4 regions of the Stenotrophomonas sp. YJH_SMC_33 genome follow, and region 1 is predicted to be linked to each of the others. Evidence: predicted binding sites of a transcription regulator. Region 1 holds the regulator's gene; each other region holds the start of a gene.
What was found. The regulator FliA, encoded in region 1, starts transcription of late flagellar genes. The targets are predictions, from matches to a motif close to TAAAGTTTNNCNNNCNNNGGCCGATAA.

Region 1 (3,958 bases):
GAATATGGCTTCGATGCCGGCCTGGCCCGCGACGTGGCCATGCAGATCCCGCTGGAGACCGAAGCCCATCGTGGCCGCGGCCTGATGCTGGGGCTGATCTCGCGCAAGCTGCCGATCGCCCCGGTCGACCCGCTGGAAGAAGGCGGCGTGATCGCCCTGGTCGGCCCGACCGGCGCCGGCAAGACCACCACCATCGCCAAGCTGGCCTCGCGATTCGCCGAGAAGCACGCGCCGCGTGACGTCGCCCTGGTCACCACCGATACCGCCCGCATCGGCGCCCGCGAGCAGCTGTACGGCTACGGCCGCCAGCTCGGCATCGCGGTGCACGAGGCCAACAGCGGCACCGACCTGGACCAGCTGCTGGAACGCCTGAAGGACTACAAGCTGGTGCTGATCGACACCGCCGGGCTGGGCCCGCGCGACCGCGCGCTGGCCGCCCAGCTGCAGTGGCTGCGTGCCGCCCGCCAGGTGCGCACCCTGCTGGTGCTGCCGGCCAATACCAGCTTCGGCGACATGGACGAGGTGGTCCGCCGCTTCGGCGCCGCCAACCTGCAGGGTCTGGTGCTGAGCAAGCTGGACGAGACCGGCCGCTTCGGCAACGCCCTGTCTGTGGCCGTGGACCATGCCCTGCCGATCACCTGGGTGACCGATGGCCAGGACGTCCCGGAGGACCTGCACCGGGCCAGTGCAGCCAATCTCGTACTTCGCCTTGAAGATTTGCGCCGAGCGGCCGATATGCCCTGCAACCCGGAGTTGAACCATGCCGTCGCGTGAGTACGCCAAGCTGACCAAGACCTTCCCGCTGTCGGCCACCCGCAGCGAGCCGCTCGGCCCTGTGCGCACCATCGCGGTGACCGGCGGCAAGGGCGGCGTGGGCAAGACCAACGTCTCGGCCAACCTGGCTGTGGCGCTGGCGGGCATGGGCAAGCGCACGCTGCTGCTGGACGCCGACCTGGGCCTGGCCAACATCGACGTGATCCTGGGCTTGAACCCCACCTTTACGCTGGCCGACCTGGTGGCCGGCCGCTGCTCGCTGGACGACGTCATCGTCGAAGGCCCGAACGGCGTGCTGGTGGTCCCGGCCGCTTCCGGCCGCCGGCACATGGCCGAGCTGGCCCCGGCCGAGCATGTCGGCCTGGTCAACGTGTTCTCCGAACTGGAACGCGAGCTGGACATCATGGTGGTCGATACCGCCGCCGGCATCACCGACGGCGTGCTGACCTTCTGCCAGGCCGCGCAGGACACCGTGGTGGTGGTCTGTGACGAACCGGCCTCGATCACCGACGCCTACGCACTGATCAAGGTGCTGTCGCGCGAGCGCGGCGTGGACCGCATCCAGGTGGTGGCCAACATGGTGCGCGATCCCAACGAGGGCCGCGTGCTGTACGAAAAGCTGACCCGCGTGTGCGAGAAGTTCCTCGCCGATGTCTCGCTGAACTACCTGGGCTGCGTGCCGCAGGACGACTGGCTGCGCCTGTCGGTGCAGCGCCAGCAACCGGTGGTGAAGGCCTACCCGTCCAGCCCGGCCGCGCTGGCGATCACCGAGATCGCGCGCCGCACCGCACGCTGGCAGGCGCCGACCGAACCGCGTGGCGGCGTCGAGTTCTTCCTCGAGCGCATTCTCAAGCAGCGCGGGGTGGCCGCATGAAAGGCGCAGCCCAGTACCGGGAGGTCCAGCGCTCGGCGGCCAACGAGGTCATCTCCCAGCACTCGGACCTGGTGCGGCGCATCGCCCACCACCTGGCCGCACGCCTGCCGGCGAGCGTGGAGGTGGACGACCTGATCCAGGCCGGCATGATGGGGCTGATCGAAGCGTCGCGCAGCTACGACGCCGACCAGGGCGCCTCGTTCGAGACCTACGCCTCGATCCGCATCCGCGGTTCGATGATCGACGAGATCCGCCGTGGCGACTGGGTGCCGCGCTCGGTGCATCGCCGCGCACGCGACGCCGCTGCCACCATCCGCCGCCTGGAACAGAGCACCGGCCGTGCCGCCAGCGCCACCGAAGTGGCCGCCGCGATGGAGATGCCGCTGCCCGAATACCTGCGGCTGATGGAAGACGCCGCGCGTGGCCAGGTGCTGAGCCTGGAGTCACGCATCGAGGACCAGGGCGAGCTGGACACCGTCGCCCAGGGCGGCCCGACCCCGCAGCAGGTGCTGGAGCGCGGCGAGTTCGGCCGCGAGCTGGGCAAGGCCATCGGCCACCTGCCCGAGCGCGAACAGCTGGTGCTCTCGCTCTATTACGAGCAGGAACTGAACCTGAAGGAGATCGGCGCGGTGCTCGGCGTGAGCGAGTCGCGGGTCTGCCAGATCCACGGCCAGGCCGTGCTGCGCCTGCGTGGACGATTGAAGATTTTCGAGGCGGCCGACGCCGGCCTGGAAGAGTGAACATGCCCGAGGCGGCTGCCCCCGGCCACCCGGAATGAACAACAAAGGAACTCTGCTTTGAACAAGAACATGCGCATCCTGATCGTCGACGACTTCTCGACCATGCGTCGCATCGTCAAGAACCTGCTGGGCGATCTTGGCTTCACCAATACCGCCGAAGCCGAGGACGGGCATGCCGCGCTGTCGCTGCTGCAGAGCCAGTCCTTCGATTTCGTCGTCACCGACTGGAACATGCCGGTGATGACCGGCATCGAGCTGCTCAAGGCGATCCGCGCCGATGCCAAGCTGAAGACCCTGCCAGTGCTGATGGTCACTGCCGAAGCCAAGCGCGAACAGATCATCGAGGCCGCCCAGAACGGCGTGAACGGCTACATCATCAAGCCCTTCACCGCGCAGACGCTGGAAGAGAAGCTCGGCAAGATCTTCGAACGCCTGGCGGCCAGCGCCTGATGGATACCACGGTCGACAAGAACGCCCTGGCCCTGCGCCTGCAGGAAGCCCTGGACGCACTGGAGTCCGGTGACGAAGCTGCCTGGCGGCAACGCATCGACGGACTGGTCGCGCTGCGCACGCAGCCGATGATGAGCGGCCTGTCGCGGCTGGCCCGCGAGCTGGGACAGGCGCTGGGTGAACTGCCGACCGTGCCCAGCGAGGCCGGTGAGCTGGATGACGCCTGCGCGCGCCTGGACCACGTGGTGGCGATGACCGAACAGGCCACCCACCGCACCCTGGACCTGGCCGAGGAATGCCGCAGCCTGACCGAACAGCTGCGTGCCGAAGGCCTGCAGCCAGGCCAGGACGCGCAGCTCGAGCGCATCCGCCACAACCTGACCGAGATCGCCCTGACCCAGAGCTACCAGGACCTGACCGGGCAGATCATCCGCCGCGTGGTCGGCATTGTCCGCCGCGTCCACGAAGGCTTCGGCGCACTCGGCCTGCCGCCGGAACAGCATCGCACCGACCCGGCACTGGCCGGGCCGGCACTGAAGGGACTGGACCGCCACGCGGTCTCGCAGAACGACGCCGACGACCTGTTGTCGGATCTGGGGCTGTAAGCATGAGCGCGGTATCCGACGACATCACTGCCGATTTCATCATCGAGGCGCAGGAGATCCTGGACCGCCTCGGCGAACAGCTGGTGTCGCTGGAGCAGGCACCGCAGGACAGCGACCAGCTCAATGCGGTGTTCCGCGGCTACCACACGCTCAAGGGCGGCGCCGGCTTCCTCGGCGTCACTGCCATGGTCGAGCTGTGCCACGCCGCTGAGGAGGCGCTGGGCGCGGCGCGCGCCGGCCAGGCCGTGCTGCAGGCCCACCACTTCGACGCGGCCCAGCAATCACTGGATTACCTGCAGTCGATGCTGGACGCCGTGTCGTCCGGCACCGAGCCGGGCTATGCGCCGCCGGACCTGATCGCCCAGTTCGACGTGCACGGGGGTGCCGTGGCTGCGCCCGCCGCCGCCGCAGCACCCGCCGCGGGGGGCAGCGACCTGATCACCGACGACGAATTCGAGGCGCTGCTCGACCAGCTGCACGGTGGCAATGCTCCGACTGCGATCGCGCCGGCAAAA
Region 2 (3,958 bases), on a different contig from region 1:
CTCAAAATGCAGATGCGGCGCGTCGGCACTGGCGTTGCCGGTGCTGCCTACATAACCGATCACCTCGCCGCGCTTGATCACCTGCTTCTCGGCCAGGCCATCGGCGTAGCGCTGCAGGTGCGCGTAGTAGTAGCACCAATGCCCGCTGGGCTCGAACTGGTAGATCGTCAGTCCACCGCGCTCGCTGTCGAACAGTTTTTCCACCGTGCCATCGGCCACCGCCAGTACCGGCGTACCTGCATCGGCCATGATGTCGATGGCATCGTGTACGCGGCCCTCGCTGCGTGCATCGGTGAAGGTATCGCGCAGCTGCGAGGCCAGGATGCCCTGCACGGGCAGCAGCAGGCCGGACGGTGCACCGGCAGCCTGCGCGGCCGGCGGCGCGGTGGAGGCGGGTGGGGCTGTTGCGCCTGGCGCTACCGGTTCCGTCACCGGCGCGGCGGCCACCGTCGATGGCGCTTCCGGCAGCGCGTCGGTCACCGGCTCATCCATATCGCGGTGCAGCCACCAACCTGCACCCAATCCCAGCAGAACACCCAGCACGATCAGCTGCGAAAGACGCATCGGCTCACTCCTGCATCACCACGGGCACCGAAGTATCCACCGCATCGGCCACGCGCAGCGCATCCCAGTTGGTCATGCGCACGCAGCCATGCGACTCGGTCTTGCCGACATGGCCGGGCTCGGGCGTGCCATGCAGGCCGTAGTGTGGCTTGGACAGGTCGATCCAGACCCGTCCGACCGGATTGTTCGGGCCAGGCGGCAGCGTCGCCTTCTTTTCGCCCTTGCGCGCATCCCAGAACAGCTTCGGGTTGTAGTGGAACGGCGGGTCGCGATACACGCCGAGAATCTTCCATTCGCCGATCGGCAGCGGATCGTGCTGGCTGCCGGATGAGACAGGCACCTGTGCGATCACTTTGCCCTGCGCATCCAGCAATTGAAGTGTGGAGTCGGACTTGTCGACCACGATCTTCGCCGCCTTCGGCAAGGCCCCCGTTCCGATGTTGGGCACCTGGATGCGGCTGCCGGCCTTGGCCAGATCGACGCCGGGATTGAGTGCCTTCAGCAGCTCAGGGGAGGCGTGGAAGCGCTCGCCCAGGCCTTCTTCCACGCTGCTGAAGCCCAGCGACTTCAGCTTGGCCTGTGCGGCGGGCCCTTTCGGTATGGGCTGGAACGGGCCGGCAACATCTTCAGCCGTGAGCGTGTAGCTTGCCAGCGGCGTGATCGTATCGGCCTGCAGGGCCTTCCAGGTAGCGTCATTCAGTTCACCCGTTACGCTCAGCCCATGCGCCGCCTGGAAGCCCGACACCGCGCGCCGCTGGTTGCTGCCCACTTCGCCATCGATCGGGCCGGGGGAAAAATTCGCGCGATCCAGCAGCACCTGGGCGTGCAGGACAGAGCGGGGTGCGGTGTCCGGTCCTGCCTTCTCGGCAATGGGGGCAGGCAGGCCAGGCGGCGGCGCCTGCGCGAAGGCAGGTGATGCCAGCAGCGAGAGAGCGAGCAGGGCGGATCGGGGCATGGGTAACGGCATCGGGGACTCCAGCAGGGAACGCCACCACCTTGCCCGCAGACGGCGCCGAGCCACCGTGAAAGGGATCTGATGCCCGCATGAGCAGGCATGTCATTGCGGCCGGTTTGCACCGGCAGGTGCCACTGGGACGGGGACTCACCAAGGTGAACAGTGGCCGACGCCATTGGTGGATGGCGATCAAGATTGCCTGCCGTGCCGCCGATAAGGGCGCATCCCCCCGTTTTGGATACCCCCATGAACTACTTGAGGAACGTCAGGGTTGCCTGGCGTCTTGGGCTGGGCTTTGGCCTGTTGCTGCTGCTGGTTGCCGCCGTGGTGGCCACCGGCGCCACTGCCAGTGTCGTGCAGAAGCGCGCGATGCAGCAGGTGGTCGAGGTCAGCGTGGCCAAGGTGCGCCTGTTGTCGCAGATGCTTGATGCCAACAACCAGATGATGGTGGTGCGCCGCGAGATGCTGATCCGCCAGGGTCATCACCGCACCAGCGACGAGAAGCGCATTGCTGATCTCGTCAAGCGCTACGAGGCCAGCTGGAGCGCCTACCAGGCGCTGCCCAGTGACGCCGAAGGCAAGGCCATCGCTGAAACCATCGCCGCCAAGCGAGCCGTTGCTCGCCCGCTCAACAAGCAGACCAGCGAACTGATGGAGCAGGGCGATTATCCCGGTGCCGTGGCGCTGACCCTGGGCCCGGTGCAGGACGCCGCCAACGGCTGGAACAAGGCGCTGTCCGATGGCGTGGACTTCGAGGAGAAGGAAAGCCGTGAGGCTGCCGCCGAGGCGATCCGCCTGGGCGAGCGCAGCCTGCTGCAGTTGCTGGTGCTGGGCGGCGTTGCGCTGCTTGCTGGCATCGGCGCCTCGGTGATGATCGGCCGCAGCCTGACCGGTCCGCTGGCGCGCGCGGTGAACCTGGCCGAGCGCCTGTCCAAGGGGCAGCTGGACCAGGAGTTCCGCCTCGGTGGCCGCGACGAGCTGACCCAGCTGGGTGAGGCGATGGCCAGCGTGCGCCAGAGTGTGCAGGCGGCGATCGGCGCGCAGTTGCAGATGGCGGAACAGCACGAGGCCGGCGCAATCCGCTATCGCATGGACGCCAGTGCGTTCCCCGGCGATTTCGGCCGCATGGTGCAGGCCACCAACAGCCTGGTCGAATCGCACGTGCAGGTGGAACTGCTGATGGCTGAAGTAATGCAGCGTTACGCCATCGGTGACCTCAGCCGCGACCTGCCGGACTATCCGGGCGAAAAGGGCACGTTGACCCGCACCCTGGCCGCGGTGAAGCAGAGCCTGATGGCGATCAACGCGCAGATCGATGAACTGGCCCGTGCCGCACGCGCCGGCGATTTCAGCATGCGTGGCGATGCCGGGGCCTTCCAGTACCAGTTCAAGACGATGGTCGAGCACCTCAACGGCATGATGGCCAGTTCGCAGGCCAGCATCGCCGATGTTTCCGACGTGCTGCGCGCGATCTCGCATGGCGACCTGACCGCACGCATGGAGGGCGAGTACGAAGGCGTGTTCGCGCGCATGCGCGACGATGCCAACACCACCACCGCGCAGCTGACCGGCATCGTCCGCGGCATCCAAGTGGCTGCCGACAGCATCAACAACGCGGCGCAGGAACTGGCCGCTGGCAACAACGACCTGTCGCGCCGAACCGAGCAGCAGGCGGCCAATCTGGAAGAAGCGGCCGCGTCGATGGAGGAGCTGACCTCCACCGTACGCCAGAACGCCGAACTGGCGCGTCAGGCCGACAGCGAAGCGCACGCTGCCGGCGCCGCCGTGCGCGAGACCGAGCAGGCGATGGCACAGATGGCATCGGTGATGGGCGAAATCGATCAGTCCTCGGCGCGCATCTCGGAAATCTCCACGGTGATCGACGGCATCGCGTTCCAGACCAACATCCTGGCGCTGAATGCTGCAGTGGAAGCCGCGCGCGCGGGCGAGCAGGGGCGTGGCTTTGCGGTGGTCGCCAGCGAGGTGCGTACGCTCGCGCAGCGTGCCGGTGTCGCCGCCAAGGAAATCAAGGAGCTGATCGAAGACGCCGCTGCAAAGGTGAAGAGTGGCCTGGCCGTCACTGTTGAATCGGAAGCCGCGATCGCCCGCGTGGCCCAGGCCAGCTCGCGCACCACCCAGCTGATGAGCGACATCGCAGCGGCCAGCAAGGAACAGGCCGCCGGCATCGAGCAGGTCAACCAGGTGGTGGTGCAGATGGACCAGGTGACCCAGCAGAACGCTGCGCTGGTGGAAGAAGCCACTGCCGCCAGCCGCGCGCTGGAGGAACAGGCGCATGCACTGACCACGTCGGTGTCGGTATTCAAGATGGAAGGCGCGGCGGTCTCCGCTGCGCCCCGTCGCGCAGCCTGAGCGGGCTGCCACTGCAGCGACAGGAATACGGCCGCCTTGAGCGGCCGTATTTCGCTGGAAGGGCCCCAT
Region 3 (3,958 bases), on a different contig from region 1:
AGCAGGGCCCGATGCTGCTGCAGCAGGACGCGCCCATCGTCCACGCGCTGGCGATCGACCAGCGCGGCCAGGTAGTCCCAGATCGGCGTGGTGAATTCCGGCTGCGCGTCGAGCAGGCCGAGCACGCTGGGATCGGGGGTGAGCCCGGCGATAATCCCATTGAAGCGGTCGGCACTGATGCCCTGGCTGGCGGCTGTCGATTGCAGGACGGCCATGCAGCGGCTGAAAGCGGCATCGCTGCTGGCCGCAGGCGCTGCTGTCGAAGCGGGTGCCGCGGCGAGCACGGCCGCCAGGCCGAGCGTGGTCAGAATGGGCATGGCGTCCTCCGTGTTGCCGTTGCAGGGCCATCTTAGGCGCAGCGTAGGCGAACCTGAAGCAGCGCGGGCTGGCGGCGGCTAAAGGGCGCGAAGCAGGCGCAGGCCATAGGCCGGGCTTTCAGCATCCCAGCGCCGCACGACCTGCAGGCCCGCTGGCAGCAGCAACGCTTCGAAGCTGTCGTCGGTGTACTTGTGGCTGTATTCGACGCGGATCGGCTCGTCGGCCTGGAAGTGGAAGGTGCGGCCATCCAGACGGACGTCCTGTGCGCGCTGGCTGACCAGATCGGTTTCGATGCGCAGCCGCGCGATGCTGTAGCGGGCGCGGTGGCGGAAGCCGTCCAGATCGAAGTCGCTGCCGATCTCGCGGTTCAGGCGCGCCAGCAGGTTGAGGGTGAATGCAGCAGTGATGCCCTGCACATCGTTGTAGGCGGCTTCGATCAATGCCGGGTCCTTGTGCAGATCGATGCCGACCAGGGCCAGGCCATCGCGGCCCATGGTCTGGCGCATCGCGCGCAGCAGTGCGACGGCATCCTCTTCGACGAAATTGCCCAACGTGGAGCCCGGGAAGAACAACAGGCGCCGCGCAGGCTCGCGTTCCGGTGCCGGGACGTCGACCGCGCGGGTGAAGTCGGCACAGACCGGCAGCATCTCGACGTCCGGCAGCGCCGGGGCCAGATGGTCGATGCTGGACAGCAGCGCGGCGCGCGAGATCTCGATGGGGGTGTAGGCCACGGGGTCCTGCAGTGCCGCCAGCAGCAGCGCGGTCTTGCGGCCACTGCCGCTGCCCAGCTCCACCACATGAACATGAGGACCGACGCTGCGGGCGATGTCCGGCAGCACCCGCGCCAGCAGCGCCAGCTCGGTACGCGTGGGGTAGTACTCGCAGGTCTGCGTGATCTGCTCGAACAGGCGTGAGCCGCGTGCATCGTAGAAATACTTGGATGGCAGCTGGCGCGGTGTGCGCGACAACCCGGCCACCACGTCGGTGAGGATCTGCTGGCGGCCGGGGGTGAGGTCGGTCAACGCCTGCAGCGCGTCGTGAACGGTGCTCATGTGAGGTCCCTGGCCAGGCGCAGTCCGGAGAACTGCCAGCGCGCCGGCGGCATGAAGAAATTGCGATAGCTGGCGCGCACATGGCCCCGTGGCGTGACGCAGCTGCCGCCGCGCAGCACCCATTGGCCGCACATGAACTTGCCGTTGTACTCACCGAGGTTGCCCGCGAAAGGGCGGTAGCCGGGATAGGCGCCATACGCGCTGTGAGTCCACTCCCAGACATCACCGAACAGCTGGCGCAGGCCGCTGCCCTGCCCCGCCTGCGGGTGCAGGTGATCGTCATCCGCAAAGTGGCCCCGCACCGCCTGAGACGCGGCCGCGGCCTCCCACTCGAACTCGCTGGGCAGGCGTGCCCCGGCCCAGCGGGCACAGGCATCGGCCTCGAAGTAGCTGAGATGGCAGACCGGCGCGTGCGGATCCAGCTCGCGCCAACCGCCCAGGGTGTATTCGCGCTGCAGGGTGTCATCCCAGTACAGCGGGTGCTGCCAGTCCTCGGCTTCACGCAACGCCCAGCCTTCACTGAGCCACCAGCGCGGTTCGCGGTAGCCGCCGGCATCGATGAAAGCACGGTACTCGGCATTGCTGACGGGACGTTCGGCCAGAGCATGTGCCGGCAGCAGCACGCGGTGCGGCGGCGATTCGTTGTCGTAGGCAAACGCAGCGTGCTGCGGCCAGGCTGCAGCGCCGACGGTAACGATGCGCTCGGGTGATTCGATCCAGCCCTGTGCACTGGCAGCGCCAGGGGGGGGGGGCAGGTCCTCGCGGTAGGCCGGCTGCAGCGGATTGCACCAGAACGCGTGCTTGATGTCGGTCAACAACAACTCCTGATGCTGTTGTTCGTGCTGCAGGCCGAGCTGCAGGTTGTGCAGCGCGTGTGGGTCCAGGTCACCTGCCGATAGCCGCGACTGCACCTGTGCATCGACCTGCTGGCGATAGTCATGCACCTGCTGCAGCGAGGGCCGTGAGAGGAGGCCGCGCTGCGGCCGGGCATGGGCGGGGCCGATACTCTTGTAGTAGCTGTTGAACAGGTAGTCCCATGCAGGGTCATGTGCAGGCGCAGCCGGGAAGCCGGCCAGCACGAAGCGTTCGAAGAACCAGGTGGTGTGGGCCAGGTGCCACTTGCTGGGGCTGGCATCGGCCATGCTCTGCAGCATGGCGTCCTCGGCGCTGAGCGGGCCGGCCAGTTGCATGCTGCGCGCACGCACGCGTGCGAACTGGTGGGCGAGATCGTGCTGCGGGGCAGCGACGGCGGCGGGTACGCTGTCCATGCCGACAGCATCGGTGCCGGCGGGTGAGTGCGATGTCATGGTCCGGCGTCACTTCGTTCACATGGATGGGCCTGCCGCATTCAAGAAGCCGCCCCGAACGCCGCTAACGGCAATGCTGCGGCCGCGTCGTCACCGCGCTGGAATTCCTGATTGCCCCTGCATCCGCTCCGCCAGCCTGCGCACTACCTGTTCGTGCTGCCCGCCGTGCTGGTTGCCGTGGTGCTGTGGGCGGCGTTGGGCAACGAAGACGTGGCCAGTCCGGCCCAACGCGTTCTGCCCTGGCTGCTGGCCTGCCTCAGTGCCGGCCTGGCCCTTCTCTACCACCAGGTGCGTGCGCTCTGCCTGCTGTTGGTGGTGGCAGTCATGTTCGCGCTGCTGCACCAGGATGTCGGCGGCTACCTGCGCAGCGGCCATGTCAGCGCGCTGACACCGCTGCGCTTCCATGCCATCTCGGCGTGGCTGCCATTGCTGTTCGCCGGCCTGTCGTTGTGGCCGGAGCGTGGGCGGCGCAGGCACGACCTGCTGTTGCGCTCCGTCGCCAGCAGTACGGCATTGCTGATCTTCCTGCTGCTGGCCGCGCAGCAGCCGCGCGGCATGCATGATCTGCTGTCGAACCGTCATTGGGCGTGGATCCCGGCCGACTGGAACGCGCTGGCGCAGCTGCCGGCGCTGCTGTTCCTGCTGGCCACGGCGGCGCTGGGTTGGCAGGCATGGCGCCTTCCGCGGCCGCTGCACACGGCTATGTTGCTGGCGCTGCTGTGCCTGTGGTGGATGCTGCCGAGGGTCTTCCTGCAGCCGGTGCTGCTGCCTGCGCTGGCCAGTGCGGCCCTGCTGCTGATGCTGGGCGCGATGCTGCAGGAGTCGTTCCACATGGCGTTCCGCGACGAACTGACCGGCTTGCCGGGGCGCCGCGCCTTCAATGAGACCCTGCAACGGGCGCGCGGCACCTACAGCATCGCGATGGTGGACGTGGACCACTTCAAATCGTTCAACGACACCCACGGCCACGACACCGGCGACGACGTGCTGCGCCTGGTGGCCTCGCGGCTGGCGCGGGTGGGTGATGGTGGCCGTGCGTTCCGCTACGGCGGCGAGGAGTTCGCGGTGGTGTTCCTGGGCCAGCCGGCCGACGCCTGCATGGATGCCGTGGAAGCCTTGCGGCAGAGCATCGAGGACACCCGCATGCAGCTGCGCGACCGCAGCACCCGCAGCCGCGACGATGACGCCGGGCGTCAGCAACGCGGGCGCGGCGGCAGCGGCCCGGTGGTGCAGGTGACGGTGAGCATCGGCCTGGCCGACAGCCTTGTGGACCCGCGCCCG
Region 4 (3,958 bases), on a different contig from region 1:
GCGGTCTATCTGCTTTCGGCAGCGCTGATGGCGGCCTTGGCCGTACTGCTGTGGCGGCGCCTGCCGGCCGTGCCGATACCCGCAGTGCCGCCGCGCTGGCGCGACCTGATCGGCTCGATGCTGGGCATGCTGCGCCGCGATCGAACGCTGCGCGAGCGCGGGCCGCTGGCATTGCTGCTGTTTGCCGGCCTCAATGTGTTCTGGGCGGCGGCACCCTTGCCGCTGTCGGCACCGCCGCTGCACTGGTCGACCGCAGCCATCGGTGCGCTCGGCCTGGCCGGGGTGGCAGGTGCATTGATGGCGTCGCGGGTCGGGCACTGGATGGACCGTGGTTTCGCGCATCGGGTCAGCCTCGGCGCGCTGTTGTTGATGCTGGTCGCGTGGTGGCCGCTGCTGGGCCTGCCGCGTTCGCTGTCCTTGCTTTTGCTGGGTGTGGTCGTGCTCGACCTCGGCGGCCAGGCACTCCATGTCTCGAACCAGGCATTGTTGCTGCGTGCACCGGCAGAACAGCATGGGCGCCTGGTGGCGTTGTACATGTTGTTCTATGCAGTTGGCAGTGGGGCGGGTGCGGCTGCGGGGCCTTGGGTGCAGGCCCGGCATGGCTGGCCAGCAGTGTGCCTGTTGGGCGCCGGCATCGCGCTGCTGGCGCTGCTGTGGTGGGCAGCATGGCGGGTGGTGGCGTTCAACGCATCGGCTGGCGCGCGAACCGGTAGAGTCGACTGTCGGTAGAGTCGACTGTCAGTCGACTGCTCTTCGCCCCGCGTGCGAAAAATCCCGCGCTGCGCGCGATAGTCGACCAGCGGTCGACTCTACCTGTCCTGTCGTCATCGCTGCAGTGCACGCCGCCCCGGGGCTTCCTGCAGGTCCGCGCTGGCCACCACCACGCGGTTGCGGCCGCTGCGCTTGGCCTCGTACATCGCCGCGTCTGCGCGTGCCATCAACCGCTCGTAGTCCGGATGACCATCGTGACCGGCCACGCCGATGCTGGCGGTCAGCTCCAGCACCTGGCCATTGGCTAGTGCTACCGGTGATTGTGCGATCTGCCGGCGCAGGCTCTCGGCGATCACGGTCGCCTGCGACTCGCTGGCCGCCACCAGCACCACCACGAATTCTTCGCCGCCATAGCGGAACAGGTAGTCGCTGCCCCGCGTGAGTTGGCCGAGCAGGCCGGCCACGTGCTGCAACGCGCGGTCGCCGGCATCGTGGCCGTGGCCGTCGTTGATCGCCTTGAAGTGATCCAGGTCGAGCAGCAGCAGCGAGAACGGCGTGCCGTTGCGCGTGGCCAGCTCGATTTCCCGCCGCAGCACGGTCGGCAGGAAGCGGCGGTTGAGCAGGTTGGTCAGCGCATCGCTGCCGGCATCCAGTTCGCCGATGCGCTCGAACAGCAGGGTCATCAGGGTGCGGATGGCGGCCAGATCCTCGCGGATGGCCGGCAGCACCGCCAGCCGCTGCGCCGGGGCATCGTTGCTTGCCTGTTGCAGGTTCCCGTCGATGCGGGCCATCAGCTGGCCGACCTGCTGGGTTTCGCTGCTCTCGCCGAAGCTGGGGATGCCCTTGTGGGTGAACCACAGGCCGAATTCCGAGGTCGCCAGGCTGGCGCTTTCGCCGGCCTGCACGTGGCCGGCCAGTGCGTACAGCAGTGCGTTTTCCCAGTCCAGCAGCAGGGCGCGCTGGCGCTCGCGCTCGGTGCTGACGTTCTGCACCAGCGAGAACAACCGGTAGGCCGCATCGGCACGGGTGGATCGTTCGCGCGCATGGGTGTAGGCCAGGGTCATGCCTTCCATGGCGATGTCCATGATCGCGCTGAGGCAGTCGATGGCGGCGAACGCGGTGGCACTGTCGGGTGCGTCGTCGCGCAGGCGCACGAACAGCTCGTGCTTGAGCACGCGCGCGCCGCGGGTGACCAGGTCGACCGGAATGCCGACCCGGGCATGCACATCGCCGATCACCCGTTGCGAGGCCACGGCACTGGCGATCCTGTCGCGATCAGTGGTCAGCAGTTGCACCAGCCAGCGCTGCATGGCCGGCTGCAGGCGCTGCTTGACCTGGTCGTGGGACAGGAAGCGGCGTGCACGCCCGTCCTGCAGCAGCACTTCGTAAAAGCGCTGTGCCAGCACGGCTGGGGCATCGGTGGCTGCGGCCTTGAGCAGCGCGGTGGCGGCAGGGCCAGCCTGTTGCAGGCAGTGCTGCCAGGCTTCGGCCAGCGGCTGGCTGGCATCGTCCAGTTGCGGTGTTTCCACGTCGATCTCTGACTGCGTACGACAAACCACGGGTATCGGCCGTGGCGGCGTGCGGTTGATGGCGGGTTAGCCGGCCAGTTTACGCGCGGTGCAGCGTTGCACGGTGCGCAAAGCACATCCGTGCCCCTGCGGCAATGAGTTAACGCATTTGAGAATCACTCGTATTGATGGGAGAATGTACGCACGGATCGGGCCGCAGGCGACTGCAGCGACGCTCCCCTCCCCCTTGTCGTTGCCTCAAGCCCTTTGCCAGAGGCCCCGTAGCCCTGCCAGAAGGTCCAGATCATGTCTCCTGCCGTTGTCCTCTCGCCGCGCCCGCTGGCGCTTGCCGTTGCCGCCCTGCTGGCGGGCAGCGCCCTGACCGCCAAGGCTGAAACCGACGCCACCGATATCGACACGGTGCATGTCACCGCCTCGCAGATTGCCCGCCAGGCGTTGGGCACTTCGACCATCACCGCTGAGGACATCGCCAGGCGCCCGCCGGCCAACGACATCGCCGAACTGCTGCGCACCATGCCGGGCGTCAACCTGACCGGCAACAGCGCCTCGGGCCAGTACGGCAACAACCGCCAGATCGACCTGCGTGGCATGGGCCCGGAAAACACCCTTATCCTGGTCGACGGCAAGCGCGTCGGTGCCCGTGATGCCGTGCGCATGGGGCGCAGCGGCGAGCGCAATACCCGCGGCGATACCAACTGGGTGCCGGCGGAAATGATCGAGCGCATCGAAGTGCTGCGCGGCCCGGCGGCGGCACGCTACGGCTCCGGTGCTTCCGGCGGCGTGGTCAACATCATCACCAAGCACCCGACCGGCGATCTGACCGGTGCGGTCGACCTGTTTGGGTTGGTGCCCGAGCACAGTGCCGAAGGGGGCAGCGAGCGCGTCGGCCTGCAGCTCAGCGGGCCGATGACCGATACCCTGTCGTTCCGCCTGTACGGCAATCTCAACAGGACCGACGCCGATTCGCTGGACCTCAATCGCCGGTACGCGACGAATCCGAACGCGGTGCCGCCAGCCGGCCGCGAGGGTGTCAAGAACCGCGACGTCAACGCGCTGCTGCGCTGGGACGTGACCGCCAACCAGGTGGTGGAGTTCGAAGCCGGCACCAGCCGCCAGGGCAACATCTACGCCGGCGACCGCGCCGTCAGCACCACCGGTACCTCGACCGGCGTCGATCTGGCGGCACTGGCCGAGGGCGAAGCGGAGACCAACCGCATGTACCGCAACACCGGTGCGGTCACCCACCGCGGCCGTTGGGGTGATGTCACTTCGCGGGTGACGGCCGCAGTCGAGGCGGTCAACAACTCGCGCATCAATGAAGGCCTGGCCGGTGGCCCGGAAGGCAGCTTCAACGGCACCGACTGGTCTACCTCGCGCCTGCGCAACTACCAGCTGGATGGCGAAGTGAGCTTCCCGACCGCGCTGGGCGGCGCAGAGAACATCTGGACGCTCGGCTTTGAATACCTGGACAGCCGCCTGACCGATCCGTATTCGATGAGCCAGTCCAGCAGCAGCGGCGGCGGTATTCCAGGGTTGTCGGCCGACCGTGCGCGGGGCAAGGCCGACGCGCAGACCACGGCGGCGTTCGTGGAAGACAACATCTACCTGGGTGAGCGCTGGATCGTTACCCCGGGCCTGCGCTTCGACCACCACAGCCAGTTCGGCAACAACACCAGCCCCAGCCTCAATGCGCAGTTCCGCATCAACAGCGACTGGGT

Region 2: AC5P9W_RS17145 (methyl-accepting chemotaxis protein) is a predicted target of FliA. The motif match lies at 1,710-1,736, and genes of this name have one in related genera.
Region 3: AC5P9W_RS19485 (GGDEF domain-containing protein) is a predicted target of FliA. The motif match lies at 2,719-2,745, and genes of this name have one in related genera.
Region 4: AC5P9W_RS05270 (GGDEF domain-containing protein) is a predicted target of FliA. The motif match lies at 2,273-2,299, and genes of this name have one in related genera.

The regions. Positions count from the first base shown of each region.
Region 1 is NZ_JCAFVJ010000018.1:30,989-34,946, forward strand. Features, by position in the region: gene flhF (flagellar biosynthesis GTPase FlhF) at 1-774, shown strand, start outside; gene AC5P9W_RS18845 (MinD/ParA family ATP-binding protein) at 761-1,648, shown strand; gene AC5P9W_RS18850 (RNA polymerase sigma factor FliA) at 1,645-2,388, shown strand; gene cheY (chemotaxis response regulator CheY) at 2,446-2,838, shown strand; gene AC5P9W_RS18860 (protein phosphatase CheZ) at 2,838-3,443, shown strand; gene AC5P9W_RS18865 (chemotaxis protein CheA) at 3,446-3,958, shown strand, end outside.
Region 2 is NZ_JCAFVJ010000013.1:62,849-66,806, forward strand. Features, by position in the region: gene AC5P9W_RS17135 (M23 family metallopeptidase) at 1-564, opposite strand, end outside; gene AC5P9W_RS17140 (L,D-transpeptidase family protein) at 569-1,531, opposite strand; gene AC5P9W_RS17145 (methyl-accepting chemotaxis protein) at 1,766-3,889, shown strand; partial or broken gene AC5P9W_RS17150 (alpha/beta fold hydrolase) at 3,938-3,958, shown strand, end outside.
Region 3 is NZ_JCAFVJ010000022.1:4,528-8,485, forward strand. Features, by position in the region: gene AC5P9W_RS19470 (lytic murein transglycosylase) at 1-317, opposite strand, end outside; gene egtD (L-histidine N(alpha)-methyltransferase) at 396-1,370, opposite strand; gene egtB (ergothioneine biosynthesis protein EgtB) at 1,367-2,638, opposite strand; gene AC5P9W_RS19485 (GGDEF domain-containing protein) at 2,789-3,958, shown strand, end outside.
Region 4 is NZ_JCAFVJ010000002.1:302,968-306,925, forward strand. Features, by position in the region: gene AC5P9W_RS05265 (MFS transporter) at 1-729, shown strand, start outside; gene AC5P9W_RS05270 (GGDEF domain-containing protein) at 825-2,240, opposite strand; gene AC5P9W_RS05275 (TonB-dependent siderophore receptor) at 2,526-3,958, shown strand, end outside.